One region of the Streptomyces sp. NPDC001858 genome, then DNA from elsewhere that is predicted to be linked to it. Evidence: riboswitches for the same ligand, from Rfam matches in the RefSeq annotation. Region 1 holds a riboswitch; each other region holds the start of a gene.

Region 1 (3,639 bases):
TCCTCGGCCTGGGCGCCAAGGGCGGCGAGGAGATCGTCCTCGCGTCCGAGGCCGAGGGCGCGGACGCTGCCCTCGACCGGCTCGCGAAGCTGGTCGCCGAAGGTCTCGAGGAGCTCCCCGAGACTGTCTGAAAACGCTGACGGCGCGCTGCAGTAAATACGTCGTCACGCAACACCGAAGGGCTCGTCCGAATTGTCGGGCGAGCCCTTTGAATTTCCCGCTCATGGGCAGCAGAAATAGCGCCCCACGAATTCACTCCTCTTTGTATACGGCCCTCGTGTTAATGCCGCAGACCCGTCATGTTTACGGGAGGTTGCGAAGTCCTCACACGGTCGACGCGCTCGGCGCCGCCGGAAAAGCGCAGCCGGTGCGCGGCCGTCGCCCGCTCGGTGTGCAGCGCCGTGACCGCACGCGCGCGCTCCCCGTCGCCGCGCGCCACCGCGTCCACGATCGCGCCGTGCTCCCCCCAGGACTCCACCGGGTCGGCCGGGGCGTCCACCACGTACATCCAGGCGATCTTGTGGCGCAGCTGGGTGAGCATCGAGGTCAGGGCCTGGCTTCCGGAGGCCTGGGCGAGCGTCTCGTGGAACCAGCCCCCCAGGGAGCGCAGATCCTCGCTGTTGCCCCTCCTGGCCCGCTCCTGGCCCAGCCGGACGAGACCGCGCAGCACCTTCAGATGGGCCTCGGTGCGCCGCTGGGCGGCCCGGGAGGCGCCGAGCGGCTCCAGCAGCATGCGCATCTCCAGCAGGTCCGCGGCCTCCTGCTCGGTCGGCTCGGCGACGCACGCGCCCGCGTGGCGGCGCGTGACCACGAAGCCTTCCGCCTCCAGCGTGCGCAGCGCCTCCCGGACGGGCACACGGGAAACGCCGTAGCGGCGAGCGAGGAGTTCCTCCGTGAGGCGGCTGCCGCGCTCGTAGACACCCGCGACGATGTCGTCCCGGACGGCCGTGCACACCGAGTGCGCCGGAATACGCATGACGGACCTCCGCCTTAATCCCCGTGAAACGTCGACGATTGACGTGTGTTCCGTGACTCTATTGCAATCAGCGGGAATTTCCGATGGCGGACTGGAATCCGTGGATATTTTTTGGACAGCGGGATCTCGAAAACGACGAAAGCCCCGGCCGGGAGGGCCGGGGCCGAACGATCTGTCGCCGTACGTCGTCAGATGTTCACGCCGTGCTGGCGGAGGTAGGAGACCGGGTCGATGTCCGAGCCGTACTCGGCGGTGGTGCGGGCCTCGAAGTGCAGATGCGCGCCGGTGACGTTGCCGGTCGCGCCGGACAGGGCGATCCGCTGGCCCGGGGTGACCTGCTGGCCCACCGACACCTCGATGGACGACAGGTGACCGTACTGGGTGTACGTCCCGTCGATCATCTTGATCACGACCTGGTAGCCGTACGACCCGCCCCAGCCGGCCTCGACCACGGTACCCAGGCCGACCGCGTGCACGGTGGTGCCGCTGGCCGCGTGGAAGTCGACGCCGGTGTGGCTGCCGGAGGACCACAGGGAGCTGCTGGCGTGGTAGCCGGTGGACACGTAGGAGCTGGTGATCGGCAGCACGAAGGTGTTCAGGCGCTTGCGCTCGGCCTCGCGGGCGGCACGCACGCGTGCCTCGCGCTCCTCCACGGCCTTCTTGGCGGCGGCCTCGCGGGAGGCCTTCTCGAACGCGGCGTGCTTCTGCACGGCGACCTGGTCGTCGAGCTGCTCGGCGACGGACTCGCCGACCGTGACCACGGGGATCAGCCCGGTCTGCTCGGGCGTGGGCTCGGCGGCGAGGGCCGGCGTGGCGGCGACGGTGGCCATGACACCGGTGGTGGTGAGCGCCGCGACGCCCGCCGCGCGAACGGTGGTCCGCTGCATCCGGCTGGGCCGACGGTGCTTCCCGGTGGCGTAGGTGATCGCCAAGTCAGGGGTGTCCTTTCCTTCCCTCTCGCCTACCGGGTTAGCTGACGGGTTCGGAGCAGGAAGGTCTCCTACGGACCCCCTCGCGACTCGCGCGGGCGCCCGATTCACCCCAGGGACTTCACACACGTGGGTCCCCGGCTCCCCTGGCTCGCGCCGTAGGGGACTCGGCGATGACTGTCCGGTGCCGCGGCTGCGGCGCACTGCCTGACGAACAGTCCGCACGAAGCTAAGCGGGGCCGGTTTCAATCCTCAAACGAATCCCGGTTTTTGTAGCGCATCCCACAGGGCAGACAGGCAACCTCCGCCCCAATTCGGACATCTAGCGGCCCTGGTGACGCTTGCGTCGACCAGGGCCCCTACACGCGCGTGCCGTTGCCGGTCCGCTCTGCGAACCGCTTCGCGGCCTCCTCAGCGGACTACTCCGCCTACTCCGCGGACACGACCTTCACCTCGCCGATGCCGAGGGCCTCGACCGGCGCCTTGATCTGGGCCGCGTCGCCCACGAGGACGGTCACCAACCGGTCCACCGGGAAGGCGTTCACGGCCGCCGCGGTGGCCTCCACGGTGCCCGTCGCGGCGAGCTGCTGGTACAGCGTCGCCTGGAAGTCGTCGGGCAGGTGCTGCTCGACCTGGTCGGCCAGCGTGCCCGCGACGGCCGCCGCGGTCTCGAACTTCAGCGGGGCCACCCCGACCAGGTTCTGCACGGCGACGTCACGCTCGGCGTCGGTCAGCCCCTCGGCGGCGAGGGTGCGCAGCACCTTCCAGAGGTCCTCGAGGGCGGGACCGGTGTTCGGGGTGTCCACGGAGCCGCTGATGGCGAGCATCGCGGCGCCGGAGCCGTCCGGGGCGGACCGCAGGACCTGCCCGAAGGCGCGGACGCCGTAGGTGTAGCCCTTCTCCTCGCGCAGGACGCGGTCCAGGCGGGAGGTGAGGGTGCCGCCGAGGCAGTACGTGCCGAGCACCTGAGCGGGCCACACGCGGTCGTGCCGGTCGGCGCCGATACGGCCGAGCAGCAGCTGCGTCTGGACGGCACCGGGACGGTCCACGATGACGACCCGGCCGGTGTCGTCGGCGGTCACCGGAGGCACCGGCCGCGGCTGGGCCGAGGAGCCCGTCCAGGCGCCCAGGGTGTCGCTCAGCAGCGCGTCCAGGTCGATGCCGGTGAGGTCGCCGACGACCACGGCGGTGGCCGTGGCGGGGCGGACGTGCTTCTCGTAGAAGGCGCGCACCGCCGCGGAGTCGATCTTCTCGACCGTCTCCGCCGTGCCCTGGCGCGGGCGGGACATGCGCGCGGTGGCGGGGAACAGCTCCTTGGAGAGCTCCTTGGCGGCCCGCCGGGAGGGGTTGGCCAGCTCGTGCGGGATCTCGTCCAGCCGGTTGCGGACGAGGCGCTCGACCTCGCTGTCGGCGAACGCGGGCGCCCTCAGGGCGTCGGCGAGGAGGCCGAGGCCCTTGGGCAGGCGCGAGGCCGGCACTTCGAGGCTGAGCCGGACGCCGGGGTGGTCGGCGTGCGCGTCCAGCGTGGCCCCGCAGCGCTCCAGTTCGGCGGCGAACTCCTCGGCGGAGTGCTTGTCGGTGCCCTCGGAGAACGCGCGCGCCATGATCGTGGCGACGCCGTCCAGGTCCGCCGGTTCGGCGTCCAGCGGCGCGTCGAGGAGGATCTCGACGGCGACGACCTGCTGGCCGGGGCGGTGGCAGTGCAGGACCGTCAGCCCATTGGCCAGCGCGGCC
Region 2 (3,639 bases), on a different contig from region 1:
CTACTCGTCAAGTGGTCGAGAACAACCACATCCAGATCAGAAGTGCGCGAAAATGAGAAGATAACGAAAGGCCCGGTTACGCCGATATGCGCCCCGGCGGCGAACGGAAGGACCTGCAGCCGCACTTGGGGCAGCCGCGCGGCCTCCACGAGCCGACCGAGCTGCTGCGCCATCACCTCGGGACCGCCCACCTCCCGCCGCAGCACCGCCTCGTCAAGGACCGCGCTCAGCTCCAGCGGCGGCCGCGCGCGCAGCACGTCCTGCCGGGCCAGTCGCACCTCGACCAGCGTGTCGAGCTGATCCTCGGTGACGCCCTCCACCGCGGCCCTGGTCACCGCACGGGCGTACTCGGGAGTCTGCAACAGCCCCGGTACCACACTCGTCTCCAGTGTGCGCATCGCGCTCGCCTGGGACTCCAGGCTGATGAAGTCCCGGTAGGTGGGCGGCAGCACCCCGCGGTAGGCGTGCCACCAGTGGTCCCGGCCGCCGCTGCCGTCGTCGCCGGCCAACGCCAGCATCAGCTCGCGCAGTTGCGGATCGACCACCCCGTAGGCGTCGAGGAGTAACCGCACATCGGCCGGTTTTGACCCACTGGTGCCCGTCTCGATGCGGCTCACCTTGGACTGGTGCCAGCCCACGAGCCGGGCGGCCTCACCACTGGTGAGGCCCGCGTGGGCGCGCAGATTGCGCAGTTCGGCGCCCAGCTTCCGGCGGCGCACCGCGGGTCCGTGCTGCATGGGCTCCTCCTTACTCCTTACGGGCCGTCCAAATACGCTCTGCCGTCGCAGAGTTCACCGCATTGAGCGACAGATATATGCATATCTTGGTGGATCGCCACCCGTGACCGGCGCGGTAATGGCAGTCTGGCGAAGAAGCACCAGTCCGGGACCGTACTCGAACCATCCGCTCCGTGTCGGACCCCGGTCCCGTGGGAAAGGGACGACGTCGCCATGGCAGATCACCTGGAAGCATCCGTCACTCTGCCGAGCGATCCCGCCTCGGTCTCCACAGCCCGCGGTTTCGTGGCCGGCACCCTCGGAGAATGGGGTCTGCCGGCGGACGCGGAGGCGGCCGACACCATCCGGCTGATCGTCTCGGAACTGACCACCAACGCCGTACAGCACACCTTCGGGCAGTCACCCACCTTCACGGTGGACCTCGTCCTCGACCGTGACGAACACTTGCGCATCGGTGTCACCGACAGCCACCCGCGCTTCCCCAAACGACTGCCGGCCGCCGTCCAGCAGGACAACGGCCGAGGCATGGTGATCATTCGCTGGCTGACCGCGGAGTGCGGCGGCAGGCTCAGAGTGCGGCCCACCCGGGAGGGCGGCAAGACGGTCACCGTCGAGCTCCCGTGGACGGCCGCGGCGCCGGAGCCGGTGGCCGGAGCCCTCGCGGCCCCGGCCCCGGCGAGACAGGCCCCGGCGGAGGGCGAGATCCCGGGACGATGACAGCGCGTCAGGACGCCACCACCGCCCCGGGAGGCCCAGCGCCCCAAAGGGGCGCGAGGCGCTGACATCTGCGGCTCCGCCGCGCGGGCGCGACCAGCCACGACGCCGCCGCAGCAAAACCACGACCTATCGCGGCGCCTCCAGCGGAGCGCCTAGCGGACCCGCCCGTACCAGACGCTCTTAGTCCAGATCTTCTGCAGCTTCACCACGTCTCCTGTCTTCGGCGAGTGCCAGATCTTGCCGTTACCCGCGTAGATCCCGACGTGGTACACGCTCGAACCCGAGTGGAAGAAGACCAGGTCGCCTGCCTTGCGGCTCGACGCCGTGATGTGCTTGGTCTTGTTGTACTGCTGGGCCGCCGTCCGAGGCAGGCTCTTGCCCGCCTTCTTGTACGAGTACAGCGTGAGCCCCGAGCAGTCGAACCGCTTCGGCCCGGTCGCCCCGTACTTGTACGGAGCGCCCTTCTTGGAGGCCGCGATCTGGAGCGCCTTCGTCGCCGGTGTGGCGGCCGCGGCGTCCGAGGCGAGCCCCGGGACCACGACCGTGCCGCCCACGGCGGCGATGGCGAACGCCGAGGCCGTACCGGCCCGGGCCATGAGCGACGGGACACGATTGAGCGCAGTCATGCGCAACCCTTCGTCAGCCGCCTGTGAAGGATGACCTGTCGGATTCGGGCTGACAAAGTTGCCCGGCCGCGACTGCGGCTTCACCCCAAGGGCTGCTCGGCCCGGTCATGGCGTGACCGTGCCGGCGACCCGTCTTGCTCGGGTCCTCCACTCCTGCCGATGCACTTCTGTCGACCGGGCATCCGGGCGGCGGCAGGACTCGGCGTCCGCCCGGACCGCCCCGCCGCTGTGGCGGGGGCTTGTCGTCAGTCAGGGATCTTGGCTCACTCGTGTCCGAAAATCCCAACGGAACCGGGGATTTGTGGGGTTACTCACCACTCACCCGTTCGGGTGGACACCCTGATGGCCGATCAGGTGTCAAGGATGCCAAAGGGCCCCGGACCAGCGGCGGAGTCTTTTGTTCCGCCCGAAAAAGGTGCTTTCGCGCAACTTCGGCGAGCGCGAAAAAGCAACGGCCTCTACGCCGAACAGGGGTAACCCGTCTGGTCCGTTTCAACTCCGGTCCGGACGCCGCGTTCGGGGCGCGCGCCGCCCGGACCGGAGCGCGGTCCGCTCCGGCCGCCGGGTCGGGGTTCGGGTCAACTGTCGGAGAGCGGAGGCACCGTGACGCGCGCCGTTCGGCGCTCCCCGTCCAGGACGCGCAGCGCCCGCGCGAGCGTCGGCGCGTGGAACTCGCTCTCGCCCCGCTGGTGCATCAGCGTCAGCGCGTCGCGCAGCGCGGTCGCCTTGGCCACCAGCGCCTGGGCCGCGCGCAGCGAGCGGTACGTGTCCCCGTGGTGGGCGGGATTGATCCGGCCGAGCAGGTCGACCACGTCCAGGTAACCGTCGATCAACTCGGCCTCGGCGCGCGTCAGGGCGGGCAGCGGCGGCAGTTCGGGCACCATCGGCGGCTCACCTCCCGCCCTGCGGGCCGGCCGAGGGCCTGCGGCTCGGGATGACCGCGTCCACCAGGCCGTACTCCAGGGCTTCCGGGGCGGTGAGGATCTTGTCCCGCTCGATGTCCTCGGTCACCTGCTCCGGCGTCCGTCCGGTGTGCCGGACGAGCATCGCCTCCAGGCTCGCCCGGACGCGGGCCAGTTCCTCCGCCTGGATCGCGAGATCGCTGGTCTGGCCCTCGACGGGCCCGGGCAGCGACGGCTGGCGGATCGTCATCCGCGCCCCCGGCAGCGCGAACCGTTTGCCCGGTGTGCCGGCCGCGAGCAGCACCGCGGCGGACGAGTCCGCCCGGCCCAGACAGGTCGTCTCCACGTCGCAGGCGACGTAACGGATCGTGTCGTAGAGGGCCGTCAGCGCGCTGAACGAGCCGCCGGGGGAGTTGATGTACAGCGCGATGTCCCGGTCCGGGTCCTGGTGCTCCAGGTACATGAGCTGCGCCATCACGTCGTTCGCCGAGATGTCGTCGATCGGTGTCCCGAGGAAGACGATCCGCTCCTCCAGCAGCTTCGAGTACGGATCCATGGTCCGCGTCCCGAAGCTCGTGCGCTCGGTGAACTCGGGCAGGACATGGCGGGCGGACGGTCGGTGCATCGTGCCCCCTCCTTCGATGTCTTCTCTTCGTG
Region 3 (3,639 bases), on a different contig from region 1:
GCCGCCGCTGGAGCTGCTGCGCGCCGACTCCGCCGTCTGGACCCTGCCCGAGCGCGACGACTGGCGGCTCTCGCAGCTGCACGGCCGCTGGGCCGCCGAGTCGCGGCTCACCCGCTCCCCCCTCACCTACGGTGAGAAGGTCATCGGCAGCCGCCGCGGCCACACCGGCCACCAGCATCTGCCCTGGGTCGCGCTGGACACCGACGCGACCGAGGAGCGCGGCGAGGTCTACGGCTGTGCCCTCGGCTGGTCGGGCTCCTGGCGGATCGCCGTCGCGCAACTCCCCGACGCGCGCGTGCAGATCACCGGCGGCGCCGGCTACGACGACTCGGGCCTGCTGCGGCTGGCGACCGGCGAGTCCTTCACCACCCCCGTCTTCGCCGGCCTGTGGAGCGACGCCGGCTTCGGCGGCGCGAGCCGCGCCTGGCACGCCTACCAGCGCGCGTACGTGATCCCGGACGCCGAGCAGGACCGGCCGGTGCTGTTCAACTCCTGGGAGGCCACCTACTTCGACATCTCCGAGGAGCAGCAGGCGACCCTGGCCCGGCGCGCCGCGGCGATCGGGGTCGAGCTGTTCGTCGTCGACGACGGCTGGTTCGGGGCGCGCACCGGCGACCACGCCGGGCTCGGCGACTGGCGGCCCAACCCCGACCGCTTCCCGAACGGCCTGAAGCCCCTCGCGGACCAGGTGCACGCCCTCGGCATGCAGTTCGGCATCTGGGTCGAGCCCGAGATGGTCAACCCCGACAGCGAGCTGTACCGGGCCCACCCCGACTGGGTGCAGTTCCAACCGGGACGAAAGCGGACGGAGTTCCGCAATCAGCTTGTGCTCAACCTCGCGCGCGAGGACGTTCAGGAGTACCTCTGGGAGCAGCTCCACGGGCTGCTCTCCAGCGCCCCCGTCGACTACGTCAAGTGGGACTTCAACCGCTGCTTCACCGACGCCGGCTGGCCGGACGACCCCTACCCGCAGCGCCTCTGGGTCGACCATGTGCGCGCCCTGTACGGCCTCCTGGACCGACTGCGGGCCGCCCACCCGGGCGTCGCCTTCGAGTCCTGCTCGGGCGGCGGCGGACGCATCGACCTCGGGATCATGAGCCGTACCGACCAGGTGTGGACCTCCGACAACACCGACCCGCTCGACCGGCTCGACATCCAGCACGGCTTCAGCCAGCTCCACCCCGCCCGGGTCATGGCCGCATGGGTCACCGACAGCCCCAACGCCCAGCTCAACGGCCGGGTCAGCTCGCTGCGCTTCCGGTTCGTCAGCGCCATGGCCGGGGTGCTCGGCGTCGGCGGCGACCTCTCGCAGTGGAGCGAGGAGGAGATCGAGGAGGCGCGGGAGTGGGTGGACCTCTACAAGGAGATCCGCCCGCTCGTGCAGCACGGCGACCTCTACCGACTGCGTCCCCCGGCGGGCGGGCTGAGCGCCGTCCAGTATGTGCGCGGAGACGAGAGCGTCGTCCTCGCCTGGCTCCAGGCCCAGCGGTACGGGGAGCCCGTGCCGGCGCTCCGGCTGCGCGGACTCGACCCGACACAGTCGTATGAATGCCGTGAAACGGGCGAAGTTCACCGGGGTGCGGTGCTGCTGCACCACGGGCTGCGCACCGGGCTCAAGGGTGACCTTGATGCGACGGTTATCCGACTCCGTCGCATCTGAGCTTTCTGTCCGAAATGGATCCTTAATTCCAACTCGCTCTGGAATAAAGGATCCTGGAGGGCTGTCACGTGAGCAGCGTCATATCCGTGACCGTGCGTCGTACGTCATGTTCACGTAATTCATGCGCTTTTCAAGGGCATTCGATGAATGGCGGGTGTTTGGATTCACGGAGTGTGACCGGGAATTCTCACAGCGGATCAAGAGAAATGCATTGACCGCGCAACCTCTGTTTGTCCCCGTGCGTCTCGGTCGCTTACGTTCCACACCAATCCGGACGGATGCCTAATCCTGCCGCCGCCCGGAGTCCGCACACCCACCCGTCCACGGCAGGAGCGGGGGACCCACAGGCACAACCGCCTGTTCCGGTCCCGGAACAGGCTTGGGGTAAAGCCGCGCCTCGGCGCGGCCGGGCATCTCCAGCTCGCACCCGACAGCTCACCTCGCAGGCGCCGGAGAGGAATTCGCCATGCCCGCGAAGGGTAAGCACCGCCGTTCGAAGACCCAGCGTTTCACTCGTTCGATAGCCGTCGCCGGAACCGGCGGGGCAGCGCTCGCCCTTCCGCTCATGGGCGCCGCCGGCGCACACGCGGCCCCCGCCCAGTCCGTTTCGCAGTCCGTTTCGCAGTCCGCGTCCCAGTCGGTCGCGCAGACGGTTTCGGAAAACGTCGTGCAGGCCGCTCCGGTGTCGCAGAAGACCGCCGCCGCGAAGACCTACACCGTGCGGCCCGGGGACTACCTCTCGAAGATCGCCGACGAGCAGGACGTCAGCGGCGGCTGGAAGAAGCTGTACCAGGACAACCGCGCGGCCGTCGGCGAGGACCCCTCGCTGATCCACCCCGGACTGAAGCTGTCGATCGGCAAGCAGGCCGCGACCGGCGCCGCCGAGTCGTCCGGCTCGTCCTCCACGGCCTCCTCCTCCGGGAGTTCGGCGTCGAAGTCCCCGAAGTCCTCCAAGTCCTCCGAGTCGGCGAAGTCCTCCGACTCCAAGGCCTCCACCTCGTCCTCGGCGTCTTCCTCGAAGACGGCCACTCAGGCCGCCGAGAGCAACACCGGCTCGGCCAGTGGTTACGCGCTCCCCGTCGCCGGCGCCTCCGTCGGCACCGCGTACCACGTGGCCGGCAGCATGTGGTCCAGCGGCTACCACACCGGCGTCGACTTCGTCGTGCCGACCGGCACCTCCCTCAAGGCCGTGGGCGCGGGCACCGTCGTCTCCGCGGGCTGGGGCGGCGCGTACGGCAACCAGGTCGTCATCAAGCTCGCCGACGGCTACTACGCCCAGTACGCCCACCTGTCCCAGCTGTCGGTCTCGGCCGGCCAGACCGTGACCGCGGGCCAGCAGGTCGGCCTCTCCGGCGCGACCGGCAATGTGACCGGCCCGCACCTGCACTTCGAGATCCGCACCACGCCGGACTACGGCTCGGACGTGGACCCGATCGCCTACCTCCGCTCGCACGGAGTCTCCGTCTAGGACCTCCGCGGACGACTCGGCGCCTGACACGCCACCGCCTGACACGTCACCGCCTGACACGCAGCCGAAGGCCGGATCCCGATCCCCGGGTCCGGCCTTCGGTGTGTCCGCGTCCGTTTTCTTGATCGTTTCATTGCCGCCGTGTGGCATGTCTGTGGCAGCGGCATGGCATCCCCTTTCGCCCTCTCGACAGCCGGGTCAGAGTGGGGACACAGTGATCTCCGTCAGCGAGCAAGCGCTTTCTACCGCTCTTCGGAGGTCCCGTGCCCGGCGTCGTCCACCGATGCACCGCCGTCGTCAGGTGCGCCGCGACGGCGGCGGTCGTGACGCTCCTGACGACGGCGGTGGCCGCTCCGCCCGCCTCCGCCTCCTCGCCCGCCTCCGCGTCTGCCTCCGCCGTCGGTGACGCGAGCGTCGTTCGACCCGACGACCGGCGGATCGTCTACGAGGGCCACTGGGGGCGTTCCGCCGAGGCCGCCGTCACCGTCAACTCCGGTTCGCGGCTGCGGTT
Region 4 (3,639 bases), on a different contig from region 1:
GGCGCTCGGGCGAGATGTTGGAGGCGGCGATGTGCCGTACCTTCCCCGCCTTCACCAGCTCGTCGAGCGCGCCGACGATCTCCTCGACCGGCACCTCGGTCTTGTCGAAGTGCGTGAAGTAGAGGTCGATGTGGTCGGTGTCCAGGCGGCGCAGGGAGGCGTCGGCGGCGGCCCTGATGTTCGCGGCGGACAGGCCCGGGAAGTCGGGGTGCTGGCTGACCTTGGTGGCGATCACGATGTCGTCGCGGTTGCCGCGGGCCTTGATCCAGCGGCCGATGATCGTCTCGGACTCGCCCCCGCTGTTGCCCTCGATCCACGCCGAGTAGGAGTCGGCGGTGTCGAGGAAGTTGCCGCCCGCGGCGGCGTAGGCGTCGAGTACGGCGAAGGCGGCGGGCTCGTCGACGGTCCAGCCGAAGACGTTGCCGCCGAGGGCGAGCGGGAAGACCTCGAGGTCGGAGGAGCCGAGCTTGCGAAGAGTAGTCATGCTCTGTCAACGGGCACCGACGGCGCGCCGATTCCACGCGCGACGCGAAGAACACGTGAACGCACTGCGGCCCTGACGCCGGGGGGCCCAGGGGCCGGCCGTCAGGGCTGCAGGGAATCGATCAGGTCCGGTCGTCCGGTCCCTGAGACGTCCCTCTCAGGGGTCCCGGAGAAGGACCAGGGGTCCCGGCGAGGCACGTCTCAGGGGTTGAGGCCCTTGCTGCGCAGCCAGGCCGCCGGGTCGATGCCGTCGGAGCTGCCGCCGGAGTGGACCTCGAGGTGGAGGTGGGCTCCGGTGACGTTGCCGGTGGCGCCCACGCGGCCGATCACATCACCGGTGCCGACCTTCTGGCCGACACTGACGCTGATCGACGACTGGTGGGCGAACCAGACCTCGGTGCCGTCGTCCAGCGTGAGGATGGTGCGGTAGCCGTAGGAACCGGCCCAGCCCGCCTCGGTGATGGTGCCGCTGTGGACGGCCTTGATGAGCGTGCCCGTGGGCGCGGCGAAGTCCAGACCGGTGTGGTAGCCGGAGGACCAGAGCGAACCGGCCTGACCGAAGGTCGAGGTGATGGTGTACGAGGAGGTCGGCAGCGTGTACTGCGTGGCCAGCTCGGCCAGGCGCTTGGCCTCGGCCTTCTCGGCGGCCTCGTCGGCGGCCTTCTTCTTCGCGGCGGCGGCCTTGGCCTCCGCCTCCTTCTCGGCCTTGGCGACGGCGTCGGCCTGGGCCTTGGCCGCGGCGGCCGCGGCGTCGGCCTGGGCCTTGGCCTCGAGCTGGGTCTGCTGCGACTCGGCCTGCGCCATGATCCGGCTGCGCAGGGCCTCGCCGGCGTCGGTGGCGCTCTCGCCGGTCTCCACGGCGGCCTCGGAGCCGAAGCCGGAGAGGGCGGGCGCGGGTTCCTCGACGGGCTCTTCGTCGGAGATGAGGGAGCCCACGTTGGGCAGGTCCGGCATGGAGATGGAGACCGGGGCCTTGCCGGTGTTGGCGCTGGCCATGCCGCCCGCGCTGACGGCGGCTATGACGCCGACGCCGAGGACGGTGGAGCTGCGGGCGAACCCGCCGCCGCGCTGCTTGGCGACGCGGTGCTTGCCGCGAACCGGGCGAATGGACTCCGCGGTGGGGTTCCACTCCTCCCAGGGGCCCTCGTCGGTGCGGACGCTGCCGTAGGCCAAGGTCTCTGCGGACCGCTGGCTCGGCACGAACGGGGCTTCTGGGACCGGCCGGTTGGACGCCACGCGGGCGTACTCCTTTCCTTCCGTCGCCTACCGGGTTAGCTGACGGGTTCGGAGCGGGAAGGTCTCCTACGCGCGTAAACCGGTCGTGGACTCTGCGAGTTCACGACGGCTTCCGCGAGATTCACCCCAAGGTGGTGGTTCCCCGGTTCCCTTGCGGGATTCGGCAGTGCGCACGGAGCCGACGCTTGTGTCGGCTGGGACGACCGCGCTGCGTTATCGAACGTTAATAGACCCGGGGTCAGGTTTCCAAGCTCTTCCGCTTGATCAACAACATTTACAGCCTGGACTTTCGGCCCATGACCGGTGAAAAACGGGCGAGTTGACCAGGCTCAGCAATCCCACAGGCATTGACAGGACGTCAGCCATTACGCGGAGGGGGATCACTCGCTCACCTGCAGTGACGGCGGGCGGGCGCATGGAGAGCACGGGAAAAAACCGAGGGCCGAAATCCAAGTTCTGGATTTCGGCCCTCGGCCTTCAGTAGCGGGGACAGGATTTGAACCTGCGACCTCTGGGTTATGAGCCCAGCGAGCTACCGAGCTGCTCCACCCCGCGGCGATGAACACAACTGTACGCCATCTACGGGGCCCCAATCACCACGGTTACTCACGCAGCCAGACGGGGCGGTCAGAGGAGGTGGCGATTCGGGGCCTTCGCCCGCTCCTCGCACTCCGGGAGGACGAGGACGTCGACGCCCGCGGCCGTCAGCAGTCCGGTTCCGTCCGCCTCCGTGACGAAGGTGTCCGGCTCGCGCCAGGCCGTGACCACCCGGCGCACGCCCGCGTCGAGGATGAGGCGGGCGCAGGGCGCCGGGCGCGAGGAGCGGCGGGCGCACGGTTCGAGGCTGCTGTAGACGGTGGCCGTGGGCAGCCGGGGGTCGGCGGGGTCGAGCTTGGCGAGGGCCGCCTCCTCGGCGTGCACGACCGGGTCGCCGGCCTCGCGGGAGTGGCCGCGCGCGAGTTCCGTGCCGTCGGCGGCGACGATCACCGCACCGACGCTGAACGCGGTCCGCGACGGCGGGCACTGCTCCGCGAGCTCGCAGGCGAGGGCCAGCCAGTGCCGGTCGGCGGCGGCGGGCAGCGGTCCGACGCCGGGCGCGGTGGGCTCGTAGCGGTGCAGGACGACGTCCTCGATGCGCCGGGTCTCCAGCAGGCGCAGGCGGCCGCCCTGGTAGCCGCCCGGCCCGAAGAGGCGGGGCGCGCCCGCGTCGCCCACGAAGAGCGGGGCGAGGACGAGCTGGAGTTCGTCGGCGAGGCCCTGCTGGAGCAGCTGGGTGTGGACGGTGCCGCCGCCCTCGACCATGAGCCGCCGCACACCCCGCACGTCGTGCAGGTGTTCGAGAAGTCGGCGCCAGTCCAGTTCGGGGCCGAGCGCCACGACGTCCGCGGCGATGCCGAGCGCGCGGGCCCGCTCGGCGCCCTTCTCCGTCGTGTAGACGACCTTCTCGCCGCCCGTGTGCCAGAAGTTCGCAGCCGGGTCGAGGTCGCCGGAGCCGCTGACGGTGACCTTGAGGGGGTACTCGGGGCGTCCGGCGGCGACCCGGGCGGCGCGGCGCTCGGCGGAGTTCACGAGGAGCCGCGGGTTGTCGGCGCGGATCGTGCCGGCCCCGATGAGGATGGCGTCCACGGAGGCCCGTACGTCGTCGACGCGGTCGAAGTCGGCGGGGCTGGAGAGGAGCAGGCGCTCGGGCGTGGTGTCGTCCAGGTAGCCGTCGAGGGAGACGGCGGCGGACAGCAGGACGTACGGGTACGACATCGACGCACTCCCGGGGATGGGTCCGACGGCAGTCCGGCGGCGATTCCGGCCGAACCGGGCCTTGGTTCAAGTTTGAAACAAACCTACACTGGCCGTATGACGACTCGCTGGCTGTCCCCCGAGGAGCAACGCGCCTGGCGCGCGTACGTTGCCGGCTACCTCCTG

Evidence for each region. Region 1 has a riboswitch for cyclic di-AMP ahead of ACWCPF_RS28415 (M23 family metallopeptidase). Riboswitches for the same ligand answer to the same signal wherever they lie in the genome.
Region 2: another riboswitch for cyclic di-AMP. It lies ahead of ACWCPF_RS32035 (C40 family peptidase); the one in region 1 lies ahead of ACWCPF_RS28415 (M23 family metallopeptidase).
Region 3: another riboswitch for cyclic di-AMP. It lies ahead of ACWCPF_RS13475 (M23 family metallopeptidase); the one in region 1 lies ahead of ACWCPF_RS28415 (M23 family metallopeptidase).
Region 4: another riboswitch for cyclic di-AMP. It lies ahead of ACWCPF_RS33390 (M23 family metallopeptidase); the one in region 1 lies ahead of ACWCPF_RS28415 (M23 family metallopeptidase).

Annotation. Positions count from the first base shown of each region.
Region 1 covers NZ_JBSFEV010000023.1:122,373-126,011, reverse strand. Annotated here, with positions in the region: gene ACWCPF_RS28425 (HPr family phosphocarrier protein) at 1-131, shown strand, start outside; gene ACWCPF_RS28420 (GntR family transcriptional regulator) at 281-976, opposite strand; gene ACWCPF_RS28415 (M23 family metallopeptidase) at 1,165-1,908, opposite strand; cyclic di-AMP (ydaO/yuaA leader) riboswitch at 1,920-2,088, opposite strand; gene ACWCPF_RS28410 (M16 family metallopeptidase) at 2,334-3,639, opposite strand, start outside.
Region 2 covers NZ_JBSFEV010000029.1:74,661-78,299, forward strand. Annotated here, with positions in the region: gene ACWCPF_RS32025 (helix-turn-helix domain-containing protein) at 1-737, opposite strand, end outside; gene ACWCPF_RS32030 (ATP-binding protein) at 951-1,454, shown strand; gene ACWCPF_RS32035 (C40 family peptidase) at 1,607-2,080, opposite strand; cyclic di-AMP (ydaO/yuaA leader) riboswitch at 2,084-2,254, opposite strand; gene ACWCPF_RS32040 (hypothetical protein) at 2,659-2,964, opposite strand; gene ACWCPF_RS32045 (ATP-dependent Clp protease proteolytic subunit) at 2,972-3,607, opposite strand.
Region 3 covers NZ_JBSFEV010000007.1:327,237-330,875, forward strand. Annotated here, with positions in the region: gene ACWCPF_RS13470 (alpha-galactosidase) at 1-1,660, shown strand, start outside; cyclic di-AMP (ydaO/yuaA leader) riboswitch at 1,965-2,122, shown strand; gene ACWCPF_RS13475 (M23 family metallopeptidase) at 2,127-3,128, shown strand; gene ACWCPF_RS13480 (GDSL-type esterase/lipase family protein) at 3,452-3,639, shown strand, end outside.
Region 4 covers NZ_JBSFEV010000031.1:91,230-94,868, reverse strand. Annotated here, with positions in the region: gene ACWCPF_RS33395 (aldo/keto reductase) at 1-484, opposite strand, end outside; gene ACWCPF_RS33390 (M23 family metallopeptidase) at 685-1,719, opposite strand; cyclic di-AMP (ydaO/yuaA leader) riboswitch at 1,729-1,895, opposite strand; tRNA gene ACWCPF_RS33385 (tRNA-Met) at 2,201-2,274, opposite strand; gene ACWCPF_RS33380 (dihydrofolate reductase family protein) at 2,347-3,474, opposite strand; gene ACWCPF_RS33375 (MarR family winged helix-turn-helix transcriptional regulator) at 3,571-3,639, shown strand, end outside.